3 regions of the Micrococcus sp. HOU01 genome follow, and region 3 is predicted to be linked to each of the others. Evidence: predicted binding sites of a transcription regulator. Region 3 holds the regulator's gene; each other region holds the start of a gene.
The links. The regulator HrcA, encoded in region 3, represses chaperone genes, less so after heat shock. The targets are predictions, from matches to a motif close to TTNGCACTCGNNNNNNNCGAGTGCNAA.
Positions count from the first base shown of each region.

Region 1 (5,117 bases), 490 kb from region 3:
TCCACCTCGGTGGCGGCGCCCACGCGGATCACGCCGATGCCGCCGGAGAGCTTGGCGAGGCGCTCCTGGAGCTTCTCGCGGTCCCAGTCGGAGTCGGTCGCGGCGGACTCGGCCTTGATCTGGGCGACCCGGGCCTCGACGTCCTCGGCCGCACCGCCGCCGTCGACGATGGTGGTCTCGTCCTTGGTGACGGTGATGCGGCGGGCGGAGCCGAGCACGTCCAGGTCGGCCTGCTCGAGCTTCATGCCGAGGTCCGGGGAGACGACCTGGGCGCCGGTGAGGATCGCGATGTCCTGCATCATGGCCTTGCGGCGGTCACCGAAGCCCGGGGCCTTGACGGCCACGACGTTCAGGGTGCCGCGGATCTTGTTCACCACGAGGGTGGACAGGGCCTCGCCCTCGACGTCCTCGGCGATCACGAACAGCGGCTTGTTGGCCTGCAGGACCTTCTCCAGCAGGGGCAGCAGCTCCTGCACGTTGGAGATCTTGCCCGAGTTGATCAGGACGTAGGCGTCCTCGAGCACGGCCTCCTGACGCTCGGCGTCGGTGACCATGTACGGGGACAGGAAGCCCTTGTCGAACTGCATGCCCTCGGTGACGTCCAGCTCGGTGGAGGTTGTGGAGGACTCCTCGATGGTGATGACGCCGTCGGTGCCGACCGTGTCGAACGCGCGGGCCAGCAGCTCGCCGACCTCGTCGTTCTGGGCCGAGATGGCGGCCACGTGGGCCACCTCCTGGCCCTCGACCGGGCGGGCGTTCTCCTGCAGGCGCCGCTCGACGGCGGCCACGGCCACCTCGATGCCCTTCTTGACCTCGCCCGGCGCGGCGCCGGCGGCGACCTGGCGCATACCCTCGTTCACGAGGGCCTGGGCCAGCACGGTGGCGGTGGTGGTGCCGTCGCCCGCGATGTCGTTGGTCTTGGTGGCGACCTCCTTGGCGAGCTGGGCGCCCATGTTCTCGTACGGGTCCTCCAGCTCCACCTCACGGGCGATCGTGACGCCGTCGTTGGTGATGGTGGGGGCGCCCCACGCCTTGTCGAGCACCACGTTGCGGCCCTTGGGGCCGAGGGTGACCTTGACGGTGTCGGCGAGCTTGTCGATGCCGGCCTGGAGGGCGCGGCGTGCGTCGTCGTTGAAAGCCAGCTGCTTGGCCATGACGGACACTCCTTTCGTTCAGGGAGTCAGGGGGTGCGGGGACGCGAGGGGCCCGGGGCGCGCGCACCGGTGCGGTGCGCGCCGCTCACCGGGCCCGTCGCGGCGGGGTCACTTGGCGACGACGGCCAGCACGTCGCGGGCGGAGAGCACCAGGTACTCCTCGCCGCCGACCTTGACCTCGGTGCCGCCGTACTTGGAGTACAGCACCACGTCACCCTCGGCGACGTCGACCGGCACGCGGTTGCCGTTCTCGGCGACCCGGCCCGGGCCCACGGCCACGACCTGGCCCTCCTGCGGCTTCTCCTTGGCGGTGTCCGGGATCACGAGGCCCGACGCGGTGGTCTGCTCGGCCTCCAGGGGGCGGACAACGATGCGATCCTCGAGGGGCTTGATGGAGACAGACATGCTGCACACTCCTTCTTCGTCGACGTGCGGCTCCGGCGGGCTCGCCGGTCCGCTGATGCTGTGGTCTGCGGGTGCGCCACGGGCGTCAGACCCTCCGTCGTCGCGGTGCCGGACGGTCCACCTCGGGCATTGGCACCCGGTACCCCCGAGTGCCAGCCCCGATTCTACTCCGGGTTTTGGCACTCCTTCAACATGAGTGCCAGCCGTGTCCCCGCCGTCCGCCGTGGGCGGAAGCGTGGGGCGCGGTGCGGCGGGGCACCGTGGGGCAGCGGGGGGGGGCGGGTTCCGGGCCCGGGAGCACGCGGAGTGGTCACGACTGCGGCCCGCAACCTGTCCCTCCCCCACTCCCCACCCTCCCCCCTCGCCCCTCCGTGGGCAGAAACCGCACCCCCGCCCATCGCGTGGGCAGCAACCGCAGGTTTTCGGTCTCCGTGGGCAGAAGCACCCTCTCTTCTGCCCACGGATGTTGCGTGGGCGGAACTCCTCGCAGTTCTGCCCACCGAGCCATGACGACGTCGTCCCGGCGGGACAACCGGCCGCCGCCGAGTCCTGCACAGCCGGCCCACCCCGCGCCGGTGTGCACAGACACGCGGCCCGCCCGGCCGCCGTCGGGCCGACCGCGTCAAGGTCGACCCATGTCCTTCGCCCCCGATCTCCCCCTCGTCCCCGTCTTCACCACCCGCGACGTGCTCGAACGCGGTCTGCCGCCCAGCCGGGTGCGGCGGTCCGACGTCCTCCGCCTCGCCCGCGGCATCCACCGTCGCCGTGACATGCCGCTGCGCACCTGGGAGTCGGCCGGGCTCCCGCCGCCGCACCACGGGGTCGGCCTCGACCTGCTGACCGCCCTCCTGCGGTCCCGTCCCGACGCCGTTCTCTCCCACGAGACGGCGGCGCACCTCCACGGCCTCCCGCTTCCCCCGGGCGGGGCCACGCGACGCGCCGCCGTCGAGATCACGTTGCACCGCGGCACCGCACGGGCGCGGATCCCCGGCGTCATGGAGCACCGCAGACCCCTGCCCGCCGGCCACGTCACCTCCGTGCTCGGGCTACGGGTGACGACGCCGGAACGGACCTGGCTCGATCTGTGCTCGATCGGCCACCCCTGGGACGAGGCATCCCTCGTGTCGGCGGGTGACCACCTGGTCCGTCACCCCTGGTCCCCGCGCGGCCGGCGGCCTCCCATCACCACGGTCACCGCGCTGCACGAGGCGATGCGGCCGCTCGGGCGGTTCGTCGGAAGACCGCGGGCGACGGCGGCGCTCGAGCGCGTACGGGTGGGTGCCGACTCGCCGCAGGAGACCCGGCTGAGGCTGGCGCTCGTCGAGGCGGGGCTGGGCGAGCCGACGCTGCAGCACGTGTTCGACCCCGGGCGGCGGGACGCCCCCGAGGCCGATCTGTGGTTCGAGGACTGCCGGCTCGTCCTCCAGTACGACGGCGAGGTGCACCGGAGTGCCGAGCAACACGCCCGGGACGCCCGGCGAGACCAGTACTACGCGGAGCGTGGGCAGATGACCCTGCACGTCACGGGCCGGGACGTCGGCGAGGGATATGCGCGGGTGATCGAGGCCGTCCTCAGACGACGGGCACAGGTCTCGAACGGCTGGGATGCCTGACGTCGTCGTCGCGTATGGCCCTGCCGTCCATGCGCAGGGGTTCCGTGGGCAGAAGCGAGGGTGCTTCTGCCCACGGAACCTGGAAACACGCGGGTCCTGCCCCCGGAAGGCGAGACCCGGCGGGTTCTGCCCACGGAACGCTCGCGTCGGCCGGGCACCCGACCCCCGCCCGGACCGAGCTGGCCCCCGCCCGGACCGACCCGGGCCGGCCTCACCGTCGCCCCGCTCAGTAGTACACGGCCAGGGGCCCGTGCGGGCCGTCCACCACGTTGCACGGGGTGCGGAAGATCCGCTCCAGCACCTCGGGGCGCAGGATCTCGGCCGGGGTGCCGGTCTCCACCACCTGACCGTCGCCCATGGCCACGATCCGGTCGGCGTAGTGGGCGGCGAAGTTGATGTCGTGCAGCACGATCACCACGGTCCGGCCCAGCTCGTCGGCGGCCCGGCGCAGCTGCTGCATCATCTGCACCGAGTGCTGCATGTCCAGGTTGTTCAGCGGCTCGTCCAGCAGCACGTACTCGGTGTTCTGCGCCAGCACCATCGCCACGTACGCGCGCTGCCGCTGGCCGCCCGAGAGCTGGTCGAGGTAGCGGTTCTCGAACGGGCCGAGGTTGAGGAAGTCGATCGCGTCGGACACGTGCCGCTCGTCCTCCAGGGTCAGCCGGCCGCGCGTGTACGGGTAACGCCCGAACCCCACGAGCTGCCGCACGGTCAGCCGCGTCACGAAGTGGTTCTCCTGCCGCAGGATGGACAGGGTCTGCGCGATCTTCCGGGACGGCGTCGTGGTGATGTCGTGCCCGCCCACGGCGATCGTCCCGGCGTCGGCGTCCTGCAACCGGCCGATCATCGTCAGCAGCGTGGACTTGCCCGCCCCGTTGGGCCCCACGAGCGCGGTCACTCCCCCGGCCTGGATGTCCAGGTCCACGGGTCCGATGCACACCTCGTCGCTGTGGCGCTTCACCACGCCGCGCAGCTCGATCACAGACGTCCCTTTCTCATCACGACAACCAGGAAGGTGATGCCGCCGATCAGCTCGATGACCACCGTGACCGCACCCCCCGCGTAGAACACGTGCCGCAGCACGAAGTAGGCGCTCGTGAGCACCGCGTACCCGGCCAACGCCGCCACCGGGAGGATGAACCGGTGGTCGTGGGTGTCGACCAGGCTGTACGCCAGCGTGGCCACGAGGAAGCCGAGGAACGTCATCGGACCCACGAGCGCGGTGGTCATGGCCATCAGCACGGAGACCAGCAGCAGCGTCACCATGAGCTCGCGCCGGTGGTGCAGGCCCAGGTTGGTCGCGGCGTCGGCGCCGAGCGCCACCGTGTTCAGGCGGCGGGAGCGCAGCCACAGCAGCGCGCACACGACGACGGCGATGGGCGCGGCGATCGCCACGTACTCGGTCCGGGCGTTGGAGATGTTGCCGAAGAGCCGCGCGCTCAGCAGGTCGAACGAGTTCGGGTCCAGCAGTCGCTGCATGAACGTGCTCAGCGCGGCCAGCCCGCCGCCCAGCACCACGCCCACGAGCAGCATCAGATGGACGCTGCCGTAGGGCCGGGAGAGCAGCCACGAGTACAGGGCCGTCGCCAGCGCCACCATGAGCGCGGCCTGGGCGAGGAACGGCCCCACCCCGGTCAGCACCGCGACGCCGGCGGCCCCCAGCACGTACACGGCGACGGTCGACACGGCGGTGTAGAGCGCCTCGAACCCCATGATCGAGGGCGTGATGATGCGGTTGCCCGTCACCGTGTGGAAGGTGACGGTCGCGAAGGAGTGGCACAGCGCCACGATCCCGATCACGCCCAGGGACTCCACGCGCATCCGCGCGATCATCCAGAACGCGCGCGAACCGGGTTCGGCCTCGTTGCCCCACAGCAGGATCCCGGCGGTGGAGAGCACGGCGACGGCGACCAGCACGGCGACGACGACCGCATACCTCCGGCGG
Region 1 is NZ_CP141211.1:900,427-905,543, reverse strand. It holds gene groL (chaperonin GroEL) at 1-1,154, opposite strand, end outside; gene groES (co-chaperone GroES) at 1,263-1,559, opposite strand; gene SOY78_RS04270 (hypothetical protein) at 2,195-3,172, shown strand; gene SOY78_RS04265 (ABC transporter ATP-binding protein) at 3,399-4,154, opposite strand; gene SOY78_RS04260 (iron chelate uptake ABC transporter family permease subunit) at 4,151-5,117, opposite strand, start outside.
Region 1: a site for HrcA is predicted at 1,736-1,762, ahead of groES (co-chaperone GroES). Genes of this name have one in related genera too.

Region 2 (5,117 bases), 930 kb from region 3:
CCAGGACGAGGCGGACTCGGCCGCCCTGGCCCGGGACGTGCTCACCGATCCGCGGCTGGCCGTGCCGGCCGACGTCGTCGACGAGGTGGCACGCCTCGTGCTGCTCACCGCGGCCCATGACCCCGCCCCGCACGACGCGGCCGGGGCGGTGCTCTCGGACGCGGACCTCGAGGTCCTCGGCCGCTCCCCCGAGGCCTACGCCCGCTACGTGGCCGCGGTGCGGCGGGACTACGCGCACGTGTCCGACGCGGACTGGGCCCGCGGTCGCGGCGCGGTGCTGGACGCCCTGCTGGACGCCGGGCGGCTGTATCGGACCGCGCCCGGCCGAGCACGCTGGGAGGCCGCCGCCCGCCGTAACCTGGCGGCGGAACGAGCCGCGCTCTCGGCCTGAGCGGGGCGCCCCGGTGCCGGCCCGGGACGCGGCGAGGCCCGCCTCCCCGGACGGGGAGACGGGCCTCGCAGGCTGGCGCCCGAACGGGTCGGGCCGGCTCAGCGGCTGATCACATCATGCCGCCCATGCCGCCCATCGGGTCCATGCCCTCGGCGCCGGCGGCGGCCTTCTCGGGCTTGTCCGCGACGACGGCCTCGGTGGTCAGGAACAGGCCCGCGATGGACGCGGCGTTCTGCAGGGCCGAACGGGTCACCTTCACCGGGTCGTTGATGCCGGCGGCCAGCAGGTCCTCGTACTCGCCGGTGGCGGCGTTCAGGCCGTGGCCGTCGTCGAGGGTCTTGACCTTGTCCGCCACGACGCCGGGCTCCAGGCCGGCGTTGAAGGCGATCTGCTTCAGCGGAGCCTCGATGGCGACCTTCACGATGTTCGCGCCGGTGGCCTCGTCGCCCTCGAGCTGCAGGCCGCCGAACGCCTTGGCGCCGGCCTGGATCAGGGCCACGCCGCCGCCGGCGACGATGCCCTCCTCCACCGCGGCCTTGGCGTTGCGCACGGCGTCCTCGATGCGGTGCTTGCGCTCCTTGAGCTCCACCTCGGTGGCCGCGCCGGCCTTGATGACGGCCACGCCGCCGGCCAGCTTGGCGAGGCGCTCCTGCAGCTTCTCGCGATCGTAGTCCGAGTCGGTGTTCTCGATCTCGGAGCGGATCTGGGCCACGCGGCCGGCGATCTGCTCGGCGTCGCCGGCACCCTCCACGATGGTGGTCTCGTCCTTGGTGATGACCACCTTGCGGGCGGTGCCCAGCAGGTCGAGGGTCGCGTTCTCCAGGGACAGGCCCACCTCGGAGGAGATGACCTGGCCGCCGGTGAGGATGGCGATGTCGGCGAGCATGGCCTTGCGGCGGTCACCGAAGCCCGGGGCCTTCACGGCCACGGACTTGAAGGTGCCGCGGATCTTGTTGACCACGAGGGTGGCCAGGGCCTCGCCCTCGACGTCCTCGGCGATGATCAGCAGCGGCTTGCCCGACTGCATGACCTTCTCGAGGATCGCCACCATGTCCTTCACGGAGGAGATCTTCGAGTTGACGATGAGGATGTAGGGATCCTCGAGGACGGCCTCCTGGCGGTCCGCGTCGGTCACGAAGTAACCGGAGATGTAGCCCTTGTCGAAGCGCATGCCCTCGGTGAGCTCGAGCTCGAGGCCGAAGGTGTTGGACTCCTCGACGGTGATGACGCCCTCCTTGCCGACCTTGTCCAGGGCCTCGGCGATGAGGGAGCCGATCTGCTTGTCCGCGGCGGAGATCGAGGCGGTGGCCGCGATCTGGTCCTTGGTCTCGATCTCGCGGGAGGCGGAGAGCAGCTCGGAGGTGACGGCCTCCACGGCCTTCTCGATGCCGCGCTTCAGGGACAGCGGGTCGGCGCCCGCGGCCACGTTGCGCAGGCCCTCGCGGACCAGCGCCTGGGCCAGCACGGTGGCGGTGGTGGTGCCGTCGCCGGCGACGTCGTCGGTCTTCTTGGCGACCTCCTTGACGAGCTCCGCGCCGATCTTCTCGTACGGGTCCTCGAGCTCGATCTCCTTGGCGATGGAGACGCCGTCGTTGGTGATGGTGGGGGCGCCCCACTTCTTCTCCAGCACCACGTTGCGGCCGCGGGGGCCGAGGGTCACCTTCACGGCGTCGGCCAGGGTGTTCAGGCCCTTCTCCAGGCCGCGGCGGGCCTCTTCGTCGAATGCGATGGTCTTGGCCATGTGCAGGTCCTTTCTGGACGTCGGCTTCCTACTGCTGGTGGCTGACCCGCGCCGATGCCCGCGACGGACGGCCCCTGGGGGGCCTCACCGGTGGACAGGTCCTCCTCCACGGCGCCGGACCGACCGGGGTACGGCTGGCAGTCGCGCCTTCGGAGTGCTAACCCCATTATGAGCACTCGCACCGGGAGAGTGCAAAAGGTCCGCAGTGCGGGGCCCGCCCTTCCGCGGACGGCGGACGGCCCCCGGCAGAACGCCTCGGAAGGCGCCCCGCCGGGGGCCGGAAAGGGTGCGCGGCCGGCACGGCCGCACGACGGTCGGGTCAGCCGGTGACGACCACCGCGACGCCGTTCACCTGCAGGTTCGGGGTCTGCATGACCGGGAAGCCGAGCTCCTTGCCGACCGCCTCGGCGGCGGCCTTGTTGGCCGAGCCGTTGTACAGGACGGTGGAGGACTGGATGCCGTAGCCGCTCCAGTTCTTCGCGTCCACCGAGGTGTAGCCGGAGCTCGTGAGCCGCTGCGCGTAGGAGGCGGCGAGGCCCTGGGTACGGGTCGCGTTGTACACGGTGACGTGGGTGCCGCGCACGGCCGCGGACTGCGCGGCTGCACGAGAGCTCGACGCGGCCGCAGACTGCGCGGCCGCACGAGAGCTCGACGCGGCCGCAGACTGCGCGGCCGCACGAGAGCTCGACGCGGCCGCAGACTGCGCGGCCGCACGGGAGCTCGACGCGGCCGCGGACTGCGAGCGCGAGGCCTCCGCCGCGGCGGCCGAACGGGACGCGGCGGCGCGCGAGGACTCCGCCGCCTGGACGGCCGCCGCCGACCGGGACGCCTCTGCGGACTGCGCGGCGGCCTCGGAACGCGAGGCCTCCGCCGCCTGTGCCTCGGCGGCGGCACGGGACGACTCAGCGGCCTCCGCGGCGGCACGGGACGACTCGGCGGCCCGGGACGACTCGGCGGCCTCTGCGGCGGCCGCCTCCTGCGCCACCCGCGAGGACTCAGCCGCGGCCGCAGCCGCGGAACGGGACGCCTCCGCCGTGTCCTCGGACGGGGTGGCGGACTCGGTCGCGGATGCAGTCGACACCGACGCGGAGGACGCCGAGGAGGACTCGGACGACGCCGACGTCGACGTCGACGGCTCGACCGCCGGGGCCGTCGTCGAGCTCTCGGCGGCGACGGGCTCGGAGCGGTCGCCGGTGAGCCACGGCAGGACGACGCCCACGAACAGGCCGGCGAGCAGGACGAGGCCGGCCACCCAGAGCAGCGGGCTCAGGCGGCGACCCCCGCCCGCGGCGGTCGCGCCGGCGGCGGCGAAGGACTCGCGGTGCGCGCCGCGCTGGTCCGTGTACTCGGGGACCTCGTCGAAGCGGTCGGGCTGGTAGGCCATGGGTCAGTTCTCCTGGCGGGAAGCGGGCGTGGACGGCGCCGGATCCGCGGGTCCCCTCCGGGCCCGGCTGCGGGTGCCGCGCTTGCGCAGCAGCCGCGTGACCAGCAGGGGTCGGTAGGCCAGGGCGGCCTCACGGTCCAGCAATCCGTTCAACACCTGATAATAGGCGGTCGGAGACAGCCCCAGACGCTCTCGGACGGCGTGGTCCTTGGCCCCGCCGTACCGCCAGGTGGCGGCCTCCAGGTCCAGGACCGCACGCTCCAGGTCCGTCAGCTCGTCCCGTCGCGCCCGCGCGCGGGCACCCTCGTCCGGGGCCGGATCGGGCGAGACGGGCGTGGGGTGGGACATGGCGGCCACTGTACCCACCCGGTCTACCCTCGGGGCATGGAGTTCATCGCGCCCCTGGATCCGGGCTGGGAGGCGGCCCTCGCCCCGCAGGCCGCCGCGTTCGAGCAGGTCGGCGAGGCCCTGCGGGCCCGCCGGGCGGCCGGAGAGCAGGTGCTGCCGGCGCCGGAGCACATCCTGCGGGCGTTCCGTCAGCCGTTCGCGGACGTCCGCGTCCTCGTGCTGGGCCAGGACCCCTACCCGACGCCGGGCCATCCGATCGGCCTGAGCTTCGCGGTGGACCGCCACGTGCGGCCGCTGCCCCGCTCCCTGGCCAACATCCACCGGGAGCTGCACGACAACCTCGGCATCACCCCGCCCGCCCACGGGGACCTCTCCGCGTGGACGGACCAGGGCGTGCTGCTGCTGAACCGCGCCCTCAGCGTGCGGGCCGGCGCACCCGGCAGCCACCGCGGCCTCGGCTGGGAGCAGATCACGGAGGCCGCGGTGCGGGCCCTCTGCGCGCGCGGCACCCCGCTCGTGGGGCTGCTGTGGGGAGCCGACGCGCGGCGCATGGCGCCGCTGCTGACGGCGGCGGGGGCCGGCGTCGTGGAGTCCCCGCATCCCTCGCCCCTGAGCGCCCACCGCGGGTTCTTCGGCTCCCGGCCGTTCAGCCGGGTGAACCGGCTCCTCGAGGCGGCCGGCGCGGCCCCGGTGGACTGGCGCCTGCCCGACTGAGCCGGGCCGCCGGTCAGCCGCGCTGGTGCATCACGAGCTCGGTGGGCAGCAGCGTGCCCATCCGGTCGGTGATCGGCTTGGCCAGGGTGTTGCCGAAGGCGACGCCGGCCGCGATCGCCACGACGATGACCGCGGCGTTGAACAGTCCCTCGACGCCCAGCAGCGTGGCCCCGGTCTCCACGGTGAACCCGTAGACGGACCGGAACATGGTGAGTCCGGGAAGCAGGAACAGCATGGACGGCAGGACGATCACGAGCGCCGGGGCTGCGAGCCGCTGGGCCACCAGGCGGCCGAGGAACCCGACCGCCGCCGCGGCGACCGCGGGCACCAGCCGGTCGCTGACCCCGATCTGCTGTGCGGCCAGGTACGCGCCGAAGCCGGCCCCGGACACGAGACCGCAGGCCAGGATCTGCGGCCACCGCGACTGCTCCACCACCGCGTCCGCCATGCCCGCGGCCATCACGAGGCCCAGCAGCAGCAGCGGCGGATAGCTCAGCGTCCCCGCCTCGGCCAGGTCCAGCTGTTCGAATCCCACGAGA
Region 2 is NZ_CP141211.1:2,323,947-2,329,063, forward strand. It holds gene SOY78_RS10685 (DUF4031 domain-containing protein) at 1-391, shown strand, start outside; gene groL (chaperonin GroEL) at 501-2,132, opposite strand; gene SOY78_RS10695 (LytR C-terminal domain-containing protein) at 2,452-3,516, opposite strand; gene SOY78_RS10700 (DUF3263 domain-containing protein) at 3,520-3,864, opposite strand; gene SOY78_RS10705 (uracil-DNA glycosylase) at 3,901-4,578, shown strand; gene SOY78_RS10710 (threonine/serine ThrE exporter family protein) at 4,592-5,117, opposite strand, start outside.
Region 2: a site for HrcA is predicted at 2,267-2,293, ahead of groL (chaperonin GroEL). Genes of this name have one in related genera too.

Region 3 (5,117 bases):
TGACGGTGCCGAACCCCTGGCAGGCGGGGCAGGCCTCGGTGGCCATGACGGTGCCCAGCAGCGACCGCACGGGGCGCTGGATCATGCCGTGGCCCTGACAGGTCTGGCAGGTCTCCGGCTGGGTGCCGGGCTCGCAGCACGAGCCCCCGCACCGCTCGCAGCGCACGGCCGTGTCCAGCTCAATGGTCTGCTCGCCGCCGAAGACCGCGTCGCGCAGGTCGATCCGCGCGATCACCAGCGCGTCCTGGCCGCGGCGGGCGCGGCTGGCGGGGCCACCGCGGCCGCCCTGGCCGGCCGCGTTCATGAAGGTCTCGAAGATGTCGGCGAAGCCCCCGAAGCCGCCCGCCCCACCGAAGCCGCCCGGGAAGCCGGCCTGGCCGTTCTCATTGCCCGTCGTGTCGTAGGCCCGACGCCGGTCCTCGTCCGAGAGCACCTCATAGGCGTGGGAGATGCGCTTGAACTGCTCGGCCGCCTCCGGGTCGGGGTTGACGTCCGGGTGGTGGGTGCGCGCGAGCTTGCGGTAGGCGCGGCGGATCTCCTCGGTGCTGGCGTCACGGCTGACGCCGAGCGTCTCGTAGTGGTCGGTCACGGTGGGGATTCCTCTCGGGGCGAGCGGGACGTGGGGCGGTGCGGGACGGGGCCCGCCAGGACGCGCGGAGGCACGTCAGGTGGTCAGGATGCGGGAGAGATAGCGGGCGATCGCCCGGACGGCGGCCATGGTGCCCGGATAGTCCATCCGGGTCGGACCGATGACGCCGAGCTTCGCCACGGCGCCGGGGCCGTAGGCGGCCGCGACCACCGAGGTGTCCGCGAGCGATCCGGCGTTCTCGGAGCCGATCCGCACGGACACCCCGTGGGCGTCCTGCTCCATCTCCGTGAGCAGGCGCAGCAGCACCACCTGCTCCTCGAGCGCCTCCAGGATCGGCCCGATGGACGCGCCGAAGTCCCCCGGGGAGCGGGCCAGGTTGGCGGTGCCGGCCAGGACGATGCGGTCCTGCCGGCCGGCCTCGAGCAGGTCCTGGACGGCCGCGGCCACGAGGGCCGCGGCCGGCCGGTGCTCCGGGCGGACCCGGGTGACGACGTCGTCCATCACGGCGGCCGCCTGCACCGGACCGAGCCCCAGCAGGGCGTCCAGCAGGAGGCCGCGGAGCACGGACAGCTCCGCCTCGTCGACCGGCCGGTCCAGGACGGCGTGCCGCTGGTCCACCCGTCCCGTGGACAGGATGAGGACCACGAGCAGGCGCGTGGGCGTGAGGGAGACCAGTTCGAGGTGGCGGATCGTGGAGCCGTCCTCGTGGGGGAACTGCGCGACGGCGACCTGCTGGGTCAGCTGGGCCAGGAGGCGCACCGTGGACTCCATCATGTGCTCGGTGTCCGTCTCCGGGTCCAGCAGGGTGCTCACGGCCCGGCGCTCGGCCGGGGACAGCGGCTTCACCTCGGAGAGGCGGTCGACGAACACGCGGTAGCCCTTGTCCGTGGGGACGCGCCCGGCGGAGGTGTGCGGGGCCACGATGAGGCCCTCCTCCTCGAGCGCCGCCATGTCGTTGCGCACGGTCGCGGAGGACACGCCCAGGGCGTGCCGTTCCACGAGCGCCTTGGAGCCCACGGGCTCGCGCAGCGCCACGTAGTCCTCCACGATCGCCTGGAGCACCTGCAGGCGGCGGGGCTGCTCCGACATCTCGGTCCTCCTCTGGTCCGTCGGGATCCGGGGCGACCCCGGAGGTGCCCCTGACTGGCACTCCGGCGGGTCAAGTGCCAATGCTACCGTCCGACCCGGGTGGACCACCCGACCGGTCCGCACGGCTTCGCTCACGGTGATCGCCCGGCCCCGTTGCTACCGTGCTCTCCCATGGACTGGAGCAGCTGGGGCCCCGCGGGCCACGACGACCTGACGCGCCGCCCCGCCCGGACCGTCCCCGATGTGCCCGCCGCCCCCGGCACGGTGGTCGAGGACGTGGCCTCCGGGTTCACCGGGGCCGTGATCGGCATCGAGCGCTCCGGCGGCGTGCACGTGGTGGTCCTGGAGGACCACCGCGGCGTGCGCCGCGGCTTCCCCCTCGGCGGCGGCTTCTGGATCGACGGCGAGCCCGTGACCCTGGTCCCCCCGACCGCCGCGGCCCCGGCGGCGCCGGCCCGCACCGCCTCCGGCTCGCGACGGGTCGAGGGGGCGCGCGCCCGCACCGCCCGCGCCTCACGCATCTGGGTGGAGGGCGTGCACGACGCCGAGCTGGTGGAGAAGGTGTGGGGCGAGGACCTGCGCCTCGAGGGCATCGTCGTGGAGCCCCTGCACGGCGTGGACGACCTCGCCGGGGCGATCCGCACGTTCGCCCCCGGCCCGCGGCGCCGGCTCGGGATCCTCGTGGACCACCTCGTCACCGGGTCCAAGGAGGAGCGCCTCGCGGCCGAGGCCATGCGCGTGCCGGGGGCCGCGGGCAACGTGCTCATCCTCGGCCACCCCTACGTGGACGTCTGGCAGGTCATCAAGCCCTCCGTCCTCGGCATCCCCGCGTGGCCCGTCGTGCCGAAGGGGCAGGACTGGAAGACGGGGATCCTGCGGGGACTGGGCTGGCCGCACGGGAGCAAGGAGGCCACGGGGCTGGGGTGGAAGCGGCTGCTCTCCCACGTCACCACGTACGCGGACCTCGAGCCGTCCCTGCTGGGCCGCGTGGAGGAGCTCATCGACTTCCTCACCGCAGCACCCGAGCACTGATCTCGGCGCGGCCCCCGCCCGCCCGCGCTATGCTGGCCCATGCCCTGCGCCCGGTCCCCGGCGCGCGGGTCCCGCGATCCAGGAGGAGCCCCTCGTGAACACCCGCGCGCAGCCCGACGCCGGCCGCACCGGCCACGGCCCGCCCGCCTGGCTCGTCTCGGCCGGCGGCCGCGGCGCCCCGCTCACGGCGAAGCAGGACCGTGACCGCGCGGCGCTGGCCCACCTCAGTCTGGCGTTCGGCGTGCTCGGCCCGCTGGTCGTGTGGCTGCTCTACCGCGACCGCGGCCCGTTCACCTCGCAGGAGTCGCGCGAGGCCCTGAACTTCTCCGGGCCGCCCACGCTCATCACGCTCCTGTTCTTCTTCCTGTCCCTGCTGCCGGTGGTCGGCCCGATCTTCGCGATCCTCGGCGCGCTCACGTGGGCCGCCATGGCGGTCTACGGCGTGATGGGCGCCTCGCACGTGTCCAAGGGCCGTCCGTTCCGGTACCCGTTCAACCTGCGCATCCTGCGCTGACCCGGGGCCGGCCGGTCAGAAGCCGGCCAGCGCCCGGACGATCGCGTCGTTGCGCAGCCGCCCCTCGAGCGTGGGGATGATGCGCCCGTCGACGGCGGCACGCCCGTCCAGCAGGCCCGCGGCGATGAGTTCGGCGATCGCCCCGCGGATCCGCGCGGCCTCCCCCGGCGTCTCCGAGACGAGCTCCGCGGTCGGGAGCCCGTCCACCGTGCGCACCGCGAGCATGATGCGCTCGAGTCGCCGCGCGTCGGCGTCGGGCCGCTCGCGGCCGACGGCGGGGGTGACCCCCGTGGCCAGCCGTTGCGCGTAGGCGGCGGGGTGCTTGGCGTTCCAGAACCGGACGCCGGCGAGGTGCGAGTGCGCTCCCGGGCCGATCCCCCACCAGTCCTGGTCCTCCCAGTACGCCACGTTGTGCCGCGCGCGGTGGACCCCGGAGCCCTGCGGGTCGCGCGCCCAGTTGGACACCTCGTACCAGCGGTAGCCGGCGGCGCCGAGCAGCTCCTCGGCGAGCAGGTACTTGTCCGCCTGGTCGTCGGGGTCCACGTCCGCCACCTCGCCGCGGGCCACCTGGGCCCCGAGCTTGGTGCCCTCCTCCACGATCAGCGAGTACGCGCTCACGTGGTCCGGGGCCAGGGCGACGGCGGCCTCGAGCGTGGCCCGCCAGTCGGCGAGGGACTCTCCCGCGGTCCCGTAGATCAGGTCCAGGGACACCTCCAGGCCGGCCTCGCGGGCCGCGGCGACGGCGGCGGGGACGGACTCGGGCCGATGGGTGCGCTCGAGCGTGGCGAGCACGTGCGGCACCGCGGACTGCATGCCCAGGGAGAGGCGGGTGAAGCCGCCGGCCGCGAGCTCACGGGCGTACTCCGGAGTGATGGTGTCCGGGTTGGCCTCGGTGGTGACCTCCGCGCCGGGCGCGATCCCGAACCGGTCCACCGCCGCCTGGAGGATGCGCACGAGGTCCGCGGCCGGCAGGAGCGTGGGCGTGCCGCCGCCGAAGAACACCGTGTGCAGCGGGCGGGCGGGCACGTCCGAGGACGCGAGCACGTCCGCGGCGAAGTCCAGCTCCGCGACCGCGGACTCCCAGTAGTCGCCGCGGCCGGCGCCGGGGCCGAGGTCCACGGCCGTGTACGTGTTGAAGTCGCAGTAGCCGCACCGCACGGTGCAGAAGGGCACGTGGACGTACAGGCTGAAGGTGCGCGCCGCGCCGTCCTCGGCCGCGCGCACCCGCTCGCCGACGGCGGCCGGCAGCCGGCCGTCGTCGGGCACGGGCGCACCCAGGGGCAGGGCGGGCACTTACTTCTTCGCAGCCGAGTCGGCGCCGGCGCCGTCGGAGGACAGGGCGGCGATGAACGCCTCCTGGGGCACCTCCACGCGGCCGACCATCTTCATGCGCTTCTTGCCCTCCTTCTGCTTCTCGAGCAGCTTGCGCTTGCGGGAGATGTCGCCGCCGTAGCACTTGGAGAGCACGTCCTTGCGGATCGCGCGGATGTTCTCGCGGGCGATGACGCGCGAGCCGATGGCGGCCTGGATCGGCACCTCGAACTGCTGGCGCGGGATGAGCTCCTTGAGCTTGCCCGTCATCATCACGCCGTAGGAGTAGGCGTTGTCCTTGTGGGTGATCGAGGAGAAGGCGTCCACCTGCTCGCCCTGCAGGAGGATGTCCACCTTGACGAGGTCCGCCACCTGGTCGCCGTCGGCCTTCCAGTCCAGCGAGGCGTAGCCCTTGGTGCGGGACTTGAGCTGGTCGAAGAAGTCGAACACGATCTCCGCGAGCGGGATCCAGTAGCGGATCTCCACGCGCTCCTCGGAGAGGTAGTCCATGCCGCGCAGGTTGCCGCGCTTGGCCTGGCACAGCTCCATGACGGCACCGATGAACTCGGCGGGCACGATGAT
Region 3 is NZ_CP141211.1:1,394,285-1,399,401, reverse strand. It holds gene dnaJ (molecular chaperone DnaJ) at 1-589, opposite strand, end outside; gene hrcA (heat-inducible transcriptional repressor HrcA) at 665-1,678, opposite strand; gene SOY78_RS06390 (DUF3097 family protein) at 1,850-2,710, shown strand; gene SOY78_RS06385 (DUF4870 domain-containing protein) at 2,805-3,224, shown strand; gene hemW (radical SAM family heme chaperone HemW) at 3,240-4,517, opposite strand; gene lepA (translation elongation factor 4) at 4,518-5,117, opposite strand, start outside.